Regions from separate parts of the Sphingomonas sp. LR55 genome, predicted to be linked through region 1. Evidence: riboswitches for the same ligand, from Rfam matches in the RefSeq annotation. Region 1 holds a riboswitch; the other holds the start of a gene.
The links. Region 1 has a riboswitch for thiamine pyrophosphate ahead of QP181_RS06865 (TonB-dependent receptor). Riboswitches for the same ligand answer to the same signal wherever they lie in the genome.
Positions count from the first base shown of each region.

Region 2: linked by a shared signal. The riboswitch ahead of thiC (phosphomethylpyrimidine synthase ThiC) and the one ahead of QP181_RS06865 (TonB-dependent receptor) in region 1 are both predicted to bind thiamine pyrophosphate.

Region 1 covers NZ_JASPFO010000001.1:1,467,621-1,472,883, reverse strand. Annotated here, with positions in the region: gene secA (preprotein translocase subunit SecA) at 1-1,677, shown strand, start outside; gene QP181_RS06875 (hypothetical protein) at 1,877-2,098, shown strand; gene QP181_RS06870 (histidine-type phosphatase) at 2,317-3,417, opposite strand; TPP riboswitch at 3,726-3,835, shown strand; partial or broken gene QP181_RS06865 (TonB-dependent receptor) at 3,887-5,263, shown strand, end outside.
Region 2 covers NZ_JASPFO010000001.1:2,832,422-2,837,684, forward strand. Annotated here, with positions in the region: gene QP181_RS13550 (hypothetical protein) at 1-571, shown strand, start outside; gene QP181_RS13555 (DUF6771 family protein) at 1,063-1,254, shown strand; partial or broken gene QP181_RS13560 (DprA-like winged helix domain-containing protein) at 1,595-1,897, shown strand; gene thiC (phosphomethylpyrimidine synthase ThiC) at 2,035-3,948, opposite strand; TPP riboswitch at 3,988-4,097, opposite strand; gene QP181_RS13570 (outer membrane protein) at 4,516-5,263, opposite strand, start outside.

The DNA.
Region 1 (5,263 bases):
GAGAACCAGACGATGGCCTCGATCACGTTCCAGAACTATTTCCGCATGTACCCCAAGATCGGCGGCATGACCGGCACCGCGGCGACCGAGGCGGCCGAGTTCTACGACATCTACAAGATCAACGTCGTCAGCATCCCGACCAACGTCGAGGTGAAGCGCGTCGACGAGGAAGACGAGTTCTACAAGGACACCAAGGACAAGTTTGCGGCGATCGCCAAGAAGATCAAGCATCACGCGGACCTCGGCCAGCCGGTGCTGGTCGGCACGGTGTCGATCGAGAAGTCGGAGATGCTGAGCGAGTTCCTGGTCGGCGAGAACGTCGATCACAAGGTCCTCAACGCGCGCTTCCACGAAATGGAGGCGCACATCGTCGCGCAGGCTGGGCGCAAGTCCGCAGTGACGATCGCGACCAACATGGCGGGCCGCGGCACCGATATCAAACTCGGCGGCAACCTCGAATTCCGCATGCTCGACGAGCATCCCGAGCTGGTCGAGGGCACGCCCGAATATGACGAGGCGGCGGCGCGAATCACGATCGAGATCGAGGCGGAGAAGCAGGCGGTGCTCGCCGCGGGCGGTCTGTTCGTGCTCGGCACCGAGCGGCACGAGAGCCGGCGTATCGACAACCAGTTGCGCGGGCGTTCGGGTCGTCAGGGCGATCCGGGCCTGTCGCGCTTCTATCTCAGCCTCGACGACGATCTGCTGCGCATCTTCGGGCCGGACACGCTGTTCGCCAAGATGATGCGCAACAATATCGAAGACGGCGAGGCGATCGGCAGCAAGTGGTTGTCGAAGGCGATCGAGACCGCACAGAAGAAGGTCGAGGCGCGCAACTACGACATCCGCAAGCAGGTCGTCGAATATGATGACGTGATGAACGAGCAGCGCAAGGTCATCTACGAGCAGCGCGCGGACATCATGGATGCCGATACGGTCGGCGACGTGGTGACCGACATGCGCGCGGAGACGGTCAACGTGATCGTCGGCGATGCCTGCCCGCCGAACTCGTACCCCGAGCAGTGGGACGTTGCCGGGATGAAGACGCGGCTTGCCGAGGTGATGAATCTCGAGCCGCCGATCGACGCGTGGCTGCTCGAGGAGTCGGTCGATCCCGAGGTGATCGAGGAGCGTGTCCGCGCGATGGCGGACGAGGCGATCGCGCAGAAGTCGGCGGATCTCGACACGGAGACGTGGACGTCGGTCGAGAAGTCGATCCTGTTGCAGAATCTCGACCATCATTGGAAGGAGCATCTTGCGACGCTCGATGCGCTGCGTCAGGTCGTCCACCTGCGCGCGTATGCGCAGAAGACGCCGATCAACGAGTATAAGCAGGAGGCGTTCTCGCTGTTCCAGCGGATGCTCGAAACGATCCGCGAGGACGTGACCAAGACGATCGCGCATGCGCAGTTCCAGATGCAGGCACCGGTCGGGCTGCCCGAGCTGCCGGACTTCATCACGACGCATTTCGACCCGTTCACGGGTGAGGACAACTCGAACGACTTCGATGGCGGCACGCGGGGTCACATCACGTCGACGATGCCGCCGTTGCAGATCCCTCAGCCGCAGGAGGCCGATATCGGCGAGGATCCGGCGAACTGGGAGGGTGTGGTCAGCCGTAATGCGCCTTGCCCGTGCGGGTCGGGGCGGAAGTACAAGCAGTGCCACGGGGCCGTTTGATCGATTGATTACGGCTTGCCCGGAGGTTTGGCTGCTCCGCGCAAGCTGTGATCACTCGTCACAAGGTTAGCGAAGACGGTCGGCCGCCGACCGCAATCGGCGTTCGGCGGCGATGAAAACATGAACGAAATCTCACGGAACATCAGCGTATTGCCGCGAGTAGTTCCGGTCCTAACCCTGTTCTTCAAGGACCTGAGGCATGCGTTACATTTCCCTGATCGCACTCCCGTTACTGGCCATGACGGCATCGCCAGCCTTGGCCAAAGGTTGTATTCGCGGTGCGGCAGCCGGTGGCGTCGGTGGCCATTTCGTTGGCAAGGGCCACGCGGTGATGGGCGCCGCGGTCGGTTGTGCCGTAGCGCATCATCACTATGCGAAGCAGGCAAGGGCCGAAAAGGCTCGCGCCCGGGCCCATGGCTGAGGTCTGCCAAAGACTGGAATGTCCAGGTCGATAGCTAGCATGGCCTAGTCGTTTTGGATGGCGCACCAGATCACGACGCACTGTCCGGTGACAGCTACAGTGCGTCGTCTGGCTTTATGCCGGCCCGTCTTGGCATGCCCGTCTCAGCCTGCTGCACGATTGATGCTCTGGATCGGATCCGTGTGCTTGCCGATGCACACAGCGCGATGACGGCAACGTTAAGCGATCCGAGACTTTAACAGCGCGACGAAACGGTCGAGCCGACACGGCGCCGCACAGCCCGGAACCGCGAGCGGTGTCGCGATGACCTCTGGGCGCAGCGCACGGATCGCCGCGAGCGACTGTACGCGGTAGTACAGGCGGACGAACCGTTCGCCCGATCGTGGATCGCGCAACCGTTCGATCACCATCGCACCGCCCGGAGCGACGTCGTTGCGAGCAAAGCCGGGGGCATCGAGCGCAACGTGCAGCGCGGCGGCCAGTGCGGTGACGTTGGTATCGTGGCCGACCATCACATCGAGACGCGGCGCGCGAGCGGCGGTCAGCGTATCGATGATCCGATGGCCAAGCGGCGAAGCCTGGTGCGCCGCCATATAGGGTGACCGCGTGAACACGTCGAACAGCGCGGCATGAAGGGCGCCGAGCCGCGCGATCGTCGCGGGATCGGCGCGTCCCCATCCAACCGCACGACGCGGCATGCCCTCGGAGTCTTCCAGCAGGAGGACCTGCGCGATACCCGACGCCGCCCGGATCGGCCCGGATAGTTCGATCCCACGGCGATCGGTCGACGCGACCAGCGACGGCGGGTCGACCGGGCTGCATGCGCCATGACCGCATCCCAGCACGGTCTCGAGCAACGCAAGGGCTGGGCGGTGACGCGCGACCAGCGCGGCCATCCCACCGGTGAAGCGGTCGATCGCGGCGATTGCCTGGCTGGGGCTAAAGGCGGTCGCGTCGGCGGCCAGCGGTTCGAAGATCGGATCAGTCCGATCTTCGGCAAGGTGGCCTACGGTCAATCGACAATCGGGCGCGAACCCCTGCGCATACGCCTCTCCACTGGCGATCGTCCGGCTGGCCGTGTTGGTCCAGATCCGAACCGTAGCTGCGGCTGGACACCGCGTGAGCGCGAGCGACGCGAGCCAGCGACGATCATGGCGCGCAAGCAACTCGATTGCGGAGGCACCGTGCGGTGTCAGCTGGCCTTCGGGAACGGGCCAGTTCGGCCAGGGCTGGGCGGTGCGTGTCGTCACCGGCACTTCGCCCGAGAGCGGCGCGCGGACGCCGTGCCGCATCACCATCACGACTCGTTCGAGGCGCAAGACTCTGGGAACCGGGTGTGCCTGGGTCATGGTCGGTATGGCCGACAGCAGGGCGAGCGCCGTACAAAAATTGGACAACGAGGGACGAATAGCACGCATCGAGGGAGTCCTGGTTTGACATGAGACGGCAGCCGCCGATCGCGCTGTACGCGCACCCCTTTTCACTGGCGTGACATCATCCTCGTCTCTTTCAGGGCCGATCCCGATACGGCGAGCCGCACCCGATGACGATCGGATGGGAACATACCCCGGCCGCTGGGCGCATACCGCGATAGCGCTTTCCAACACTCGCCCAACCACCTAAGCGACAGACATCCCCGGGGGGCCGCTGATGCGCGGTTGAGAGGTGGGCTGCAGCCCATGACCCGCTGAACCTGATCCGGCTTATACCGGCGTAGGGAGGGTCTGCGGCTGGCCCGTCGTCCCTCCGATTGGAGTGGACGTGACGTTTTTCAGTGCTGGTTTTATTGTGACTTCCGCCGGGCGCGAGCGGCGGCTTTTGGGGCGGGTCGCGTTGACCCTGTCGGCGACCCTCGCCGCATCGTCGGCCGGGGCGCAAGTCGCACCCGATCCAGTCGAACCGGCCGAGATTCGCGTCGTCGGCAAACAGGATCCTGCCGGTCTGCTCCCTGACCAGAGCGTGCCGCGCGCGCAGAGCGCGATCTCCGCCGACTTCATCGTCAAGCAGGCGCCGACGCTCAACGCGTTCCAGTTGGTGACGTTGCTGCCCGGCGCGAACGTCGCGTCGAGCGATCCGTACGGCCTGTCGACGAGCTCCAGCCTGACGTTGCGCGGTCTCGGCCAGGACGAGATCGGCGTGCTGATGGAGGGCGCGCCGCAGAACGACATCGGCTATTATTACGCCTATCCGTCGCAGTTCGCTGACCCCGAGAATCTGAAGCGCATCTCGCTCGCGCAAGGCTCGGTCGATATCGATTCCCCGACGCTTGGCGGGGCAGGCGGGCTATTGTCGCTCGCGCTCGACGATCCGAAGACGCGGCCCGGCGCGCTCGTCGACCTGTCGCTCGGCAGCTACGCGGCGCGGCGGGGGTTCTTCCGTGTCGATAGCGGTACGATCGGCAATACCGGGCTGAAGGCGTTCCTGTCCTATTCGAACACGCGCGGACAATTGGCGGGGTGCGGGCTACGACACGCGCCAGCACATCGACGCGAAGATCCTGAACGAATGGGGTGCCGGCAACCGTGCCAGCCTCGCGCTGTCGTATAATGATGCGAACTCGTCGAGCTATCCGAGCCCGACGCTGGCCGAGTGGACCGCGCAGGGGCGCGGCTTCAACTACGATCGGCGCTACACGGCGGGGAACACCAACTATTGGCGGCTGTACCGCGCGCCGTTCCGCAACCTCTACGCCTCCGCGCCGGTGCATCTGGCGCTGACCGACCGGCTTGCGCTCGACACCACCACCTATCTCCAGTTCGGCTATGGCAACTCGCCCTACGGGACGCAGCTGACCACCGAAGGCAATTTCCTCGGGATTGAGCAACTGGCCCAGCCGATCGCGCTGCCCGGTGCGGTCGACGGCGTCGCAACCGTGCTCGGCAATTATACCGGCGACCAGATGCGGGTCGGCAACGTCAGCAAGCTGACCTTCAAGACCGGCGCGCACACGCTCACCGCCGGACTCTGGTTCGATTACGGCACCGACCGCGTCACGCAGTCGTACACGTCGATCGACGCCGAAGGGCAGCCGGTCGACCGCTGGGGATACCGTGCAAAGGCGATCCGTACCGCCGATGGCCGCCTGCTCGCCTATGAGAACCAGCGGACCGTGACGGTAACGAAGGGCTTCTTCCTCGCCGACAGCATCGCGCTGACGCCGCGGCT
Region 2 (5,263 bases), 1.4 Mb from region 1:
CGCCTCATGGCGCAAGGGAACGAACGTCGCGAGCAACCTCATCGGTGCGAACGCCATCATGCTTGAATACGCTTTGAGCCGCGACGACACCGAGATTGTTCAGCGGCTACACGACAGGGCTGAGGATCTGGGTTGGGGTCACTTCCTCATCGATACCGAGGCGAAGAGCGGCAACACCATCACGATCGTTTTCCCGCTGACCAGCACGATTGACCAAGCCCAGTATGCGCGGCTGGCCTCGATCCTCGCGGAGCAGTTGGACGAATACCGCATGGAGCATGGCTGTTTGGCGGCCACGCACATCGTTCAGGTCCATCGCACTACCTCACCGGTCGTGTTCACGGGCACGGCAATGGACCCAGTGAAGGAGATCAAGCGCACGGCCAAAATGTATCAGCGCCTGAACGCCCGCAAATACGAAGGCACTCGACCCAGCGGCAAGCTGCTCACTCAGGCCGGGGATGCCCCTCAGGCAATCGAAGACGGCCTGTTCGTTTTCTTTGAGACACCACAGGAAAAGACCCAAAGGGAAGCCCTTGAGGTCATGGCCCGCTACGGCTTTCAATCCTGACGTGTCATCGATTCACGGCAAAGCCGTCTCAGAACACAGCAATTAGCTTGTCTGACGCGCAGGATCGCGCAAAGATGAAAGCGGGTAGGAAGACTGCGCGTGCGATCCTTCTGGAAGGGAGCGCCACCTTGGACGGAGACCGTCTTCCTACCCACTCAACACCTCCCCTTGGACCGGTTTGGTGAAGGTCATTGCCACCGGACTTTGAGGTCGGAGGGCATGACAGTCATTGTTCTACGGCGAGTCGAACCGATCGCCAACCATGAATGCCGGCCATTTCCATCCGTTCGTCTCGCGACACCTGCCGAAAGGAGTGAAAAAGCGTCGATTCCTTCCTTCGTCGCTTGATGATCTTCTGGATCGCCTCGATTGCGTCGTTTGCGTAGATCGCTTCGATCGTCGCTCAGCACGAACCAGACCTTCAACCAATAGTGGAACGCTTGCCATACGTTCCCGTTCTGTTCCATAGTGGGCATGGATTGGAGTCGGGTATGGCAAGCACCATCACAGCAGAACGAATCAGCGAATTGATTGCCGAGGCTCCTGCCTGGGCTAAGATCGGTCTGACGATGCCTAACGAACGTCTGCGTGAAGACGCCCAGAGGGAATTGGCGCAACACGTTTACAGCGCTCTTTACCAGCCCATCAACACCGATACCCAGCAGCTTCGGCTACCGCTTTGACGTGGGCAATGTCTGTTTTCGCTCCCTGAACGATTTCAGCCGAGCCAATGCCAACGTGGGATGCGTTTGCGGCTCCTGCGGTCACAAAGGAGTCGTTCATCGGGACCTGTTTGCCCGTTGGGCATTCCCTAAGCGCGTCAACGTCTCGCTGGAGAATCTGCCCGGCTACCTGCGCTGCACCAAGTGCGGAGCAAGGCCGAGTCGCATAGCCCCGACGCCCTTGCCGCCTACGATTCCCAAGTGGGGAACGGACGATTATTTCAAGCGGCTGCAACGTGGCCTACGAGGGTAGAAACGCCCGTAAAACAGCAGGTTACGACGCGTGTAAACTACCGCATGTTTGATTCGCGAAGGCGCCACGCTGGTGCAATCGGCCGCCGATATCCTCGAGCAGATCCGCCCGTTCGACCCGCGCTCGGTCCGCTCACCGATCGACGCCTATGCAAGCTCCCCCGCCGAAGACGCGAGCGACACAGACCGCCGCCGGATCATGGACCTGCTCGGCCCCGTCCCCGTCGCGATCGACGAACTCATCCGCCAGTCGCGCCTAAGCCCCGCAGTCGTCCACACGGTGCTATTAGAACTCGAACTCGCCTGCCGCCTCGACCGCCACGCCGGCGGCCGCGCCAGCCTAGCTCAATGATCCTCCCCCGCCAGGGGGAGGTGGCGCGCAGCGACGCAGGGGGAGGCATGCGAAACATCCGCTCCGTGTCCTCCCCCTCCGTCTGGCAAACGCCAGCCACCTCCCCCTGGCGGGAGAGGATCGCACCGTGTCTGCGATCACTCCGCCGGCAGATAGATCTCGCTGCCTTTCGCGCGGAATTTCTCGCTCATGTCGGCCATGCCCTTCTCCGCGTCGCTGCCGGTCGCGAAGATCGCCCGCTCTGCGTCCCCCGCATTGACATCCGCCGCTAGGAACGTATCCGCCGGCGCGTTCTGCTTGGCGGCAAAGTCGCGGACCTCCTGCGTGATCTTCATCGAGCAGAATTTAGGGCCGCACATCGAGCAGAAATGCGCGGTCTTGGCACCCTCTGCCGGCAACGTCTGGTCGTGATAGGATTCCGCCGTGTCGGGATCGAGCGACAGGTTGAACTGATCGCGCCAGCGAAACTCGAAGCGCGCACGTGACAGCGCATCGTCGCGCATCTGCGCCGCCGGATGCCCCTTCGCCAGATCCGCCGCGTGGGCGGCCAGCTTGTACGTGACCACGCCGACCTTCACGTCGTCGCGATCCGGCAAGCCGAGGTGCTCCTTCGCCGTGACGTAGCAAAGCATCGCAGTGCCGTACCAGCCGATCATCGCGGCGCCGATGCCGCTGGTGATGTGGTCGTAGCCGGGGGCTATGTCGGTGGTGAGTGGTCCTAGAGTGTAGAACGGTGCCTCGCCACACACCTCAAGCTGCTTGTCCATGTTCTCCTTGATCTTGTGCATCGGCACGTGGCCGGGGCCTTCGATCATGACCTGGACGTCGCTCTTCCACGCGCGGTGGGTGAGTTCGCCGAGCGTGAAAAGTTCGCTGAACTGCGCTTCGTCGTTGGCGTCGGCGATGCTGCCGGGCCGGAGGCCGTCGCCGAGCGAATAGGCGATGTCGTACGCCTTCATGATCTCGGTGATCTCGTCGAAGCGCTCGTAGAGGAAGCTCTCCTTGTGGTGGCTGAGGCACCATTTCGCCATGATCGAGCCGCCGCGAGAGACGATGCCGGTGACGCGTTTGGCGGTCATCGGGATGTAGGCGAGGCGAACGCCGGCGTGGATCGTGAAGTAGTCGACGCCCTGTTCGGCCTGCTCGATGAGCGTGTCGCGGAAGATCTCCCAGGTGAGGTCCTCGGCGACGCCGCCGACCTTTTCGAGCGCCTGGTAGATGGGGACGGTGCCGATCGGTACCGGCGAGTTGCGGAGGATCCATTCGCGGGTGTCGTGGATGTTGCGGCCGGTGCTGAGGTCCATCACGGTGTCCGCGCCCCAGCGGATCGACCAGACGAGCTTGTCGACTTCGGCGGCGACGTTGCTGGCGACCGCGGAGTTGCCGATGTTGGCGTTGATCTTGACGAGGAAGTTGCGGCCGATCGCCATCGGTTCGGATTCGGGGTGGTTGATGTTGTTGGGGATGATCGCGCGGCCGCGGGCGATTTCATCGCGGACGAACTCGGGGGTTACGAAGTCGGGGATGCTTGCGCCGAAGGACTCGCCGTCGCGCTTGTACTCCTTCAGCATCGCGCGGCCGAGGTTCTCTCGCGTGGCGACATATTCCATTTCGGGGGTGATGATGCCTCGGCGGGCGTAGTGCATCTGGCTGACGTTCTGGCCTGCCTTCGCACGCAAGGGCCGCTTGATGCTGCCGGGGAATTGGGGGACGCCGCCTGAGCGGTCTGGGCCCAACTGCCCGTTGTCCTCGGGGCGGATTTCACGCGCGTCGTAGCTCTCGACGTCGCCGCGAGCCTCGATCCACCTGCGGCGGAGTTGGGGGAGGCCGGCGTTGATGTCGATTGTCGCGCGTGGGTCCGTGTAGGGGCCGCTGGTGTCGTAGACGCGTAAGGGGGGCTCGGAGCAGCTTGGGTCGAGGACGATTTCGCGCATGGCGACGCGGACGTCGGGGCTGGTGGGGACCGCGACGTGGATTTTCCGGGAGCCTCGGATCGGGCCGGTGGTTACGCCGATATCTGCTGTCGGGGTGCGTGCTTCGAAATCGGCCATGCGCTTGCTCCTACGGGTCTCGGAGCAAGGACTGCGGTTCTGTGGCGACCGCTCCCTCCCTCCGCCGGTATCAACCGGATCAGGTTCAGCGGGTCGAAGGCTCCTGCCTTCCTCTCAAGCGCGGATAAAGCGCTCCCCGGGGTGGGGTGAGCATAGGGGGGTTGGGGTGGGGTGCAATGGGGAATTTGGGGGTGCGAGGTGCGCGAGGGAAGTGCGCGTGGGTCTCGGTTGGGCATCCTGCCGATCGAAGTTCACCGCCCCGGCGGAGGCCGGGGCCCAGTTGGGGGACGGCGGTAACGATCGGCGATCCTCCATTATTTCCACCTTTCCAACTGGGCCCCGGCCTCCGCCGGGGTGGTAGCGGGGTGGGTGGTGAGTTTTAATAGCCAGCGCACGTTCGCTGAAACGAGAAAAGGCCGCTGCCCGGTTTGGGGCAGCGGCCTTTTCCACGTGCATACGCGATCGCGTCCCCCTCCCCGTTCGTGCTGAGCGTAGTCGAAGCACCTGCGTTTGGGGCTTACCCTTCGACTTCGCTCAGGGCGAACGGGAGGTGGAGGGTGCTTCTACTTAAAAGCGGAACGACACGGTGCCGCGCAGCGAGTGCCAGCGGAACTGGTCGTCGCTGCGGCGGAAGGCCGTGCCCGCGGTGTTGGGGGCGAGCACGAACGGGTTGTTCGCGAGCAGAACCGGGCTGCCGGTGATCGCGCTGCCAGCGGTGACGAGGACGCGGGCGTCGTCGTCCTTGTACTGGTGGTAGGTGTATTCCATGCCGATCGAGATGTTCTTGGTCAGCTTCTGCTCGATGCCGCCGCCGCCGACATAGCCCCAGCGCTTGTCCGAGCCGGTGGCTGCGAACGCGTTGGCGGTGTTGGTGGTGAAAAACAGGTTGTCGATCTTGGCATAGCCGGCGCCGCCGGTGGCGTAGAACAGCGTGTTGCGCGCGGCGAGACCGGCGCGGAGGCGCGCCGAACCTTCCCACTTCAGCTTGCGCGCCATCGTGTAGCTGGCGGGCGTGGTCGAAAAGGCGGCGACGCTGTCGGTGATCTCGGACTTGCCGAATTCGCCGACGATGCCGACCACGAACGCGCCGCGCTGTACGTCGAAGCCTGCACGGCCGTAATACGACCAGCCGTCGTCGTCGTTGCGGCAACCATAGGCGGGCACCGCGGTGCGGGCCGAGCCGTTGCAGAAGCCCGGCGAGAAGGCATTGGCGCCGGTGATGGTGTTGACGCTGTCGCTGAAATTGCCGTCGTTGTTGCGATCGAACAGGATCGACGAGCCGATGTCGTTGCCCTGGACGTCATAGCCGCCGGCG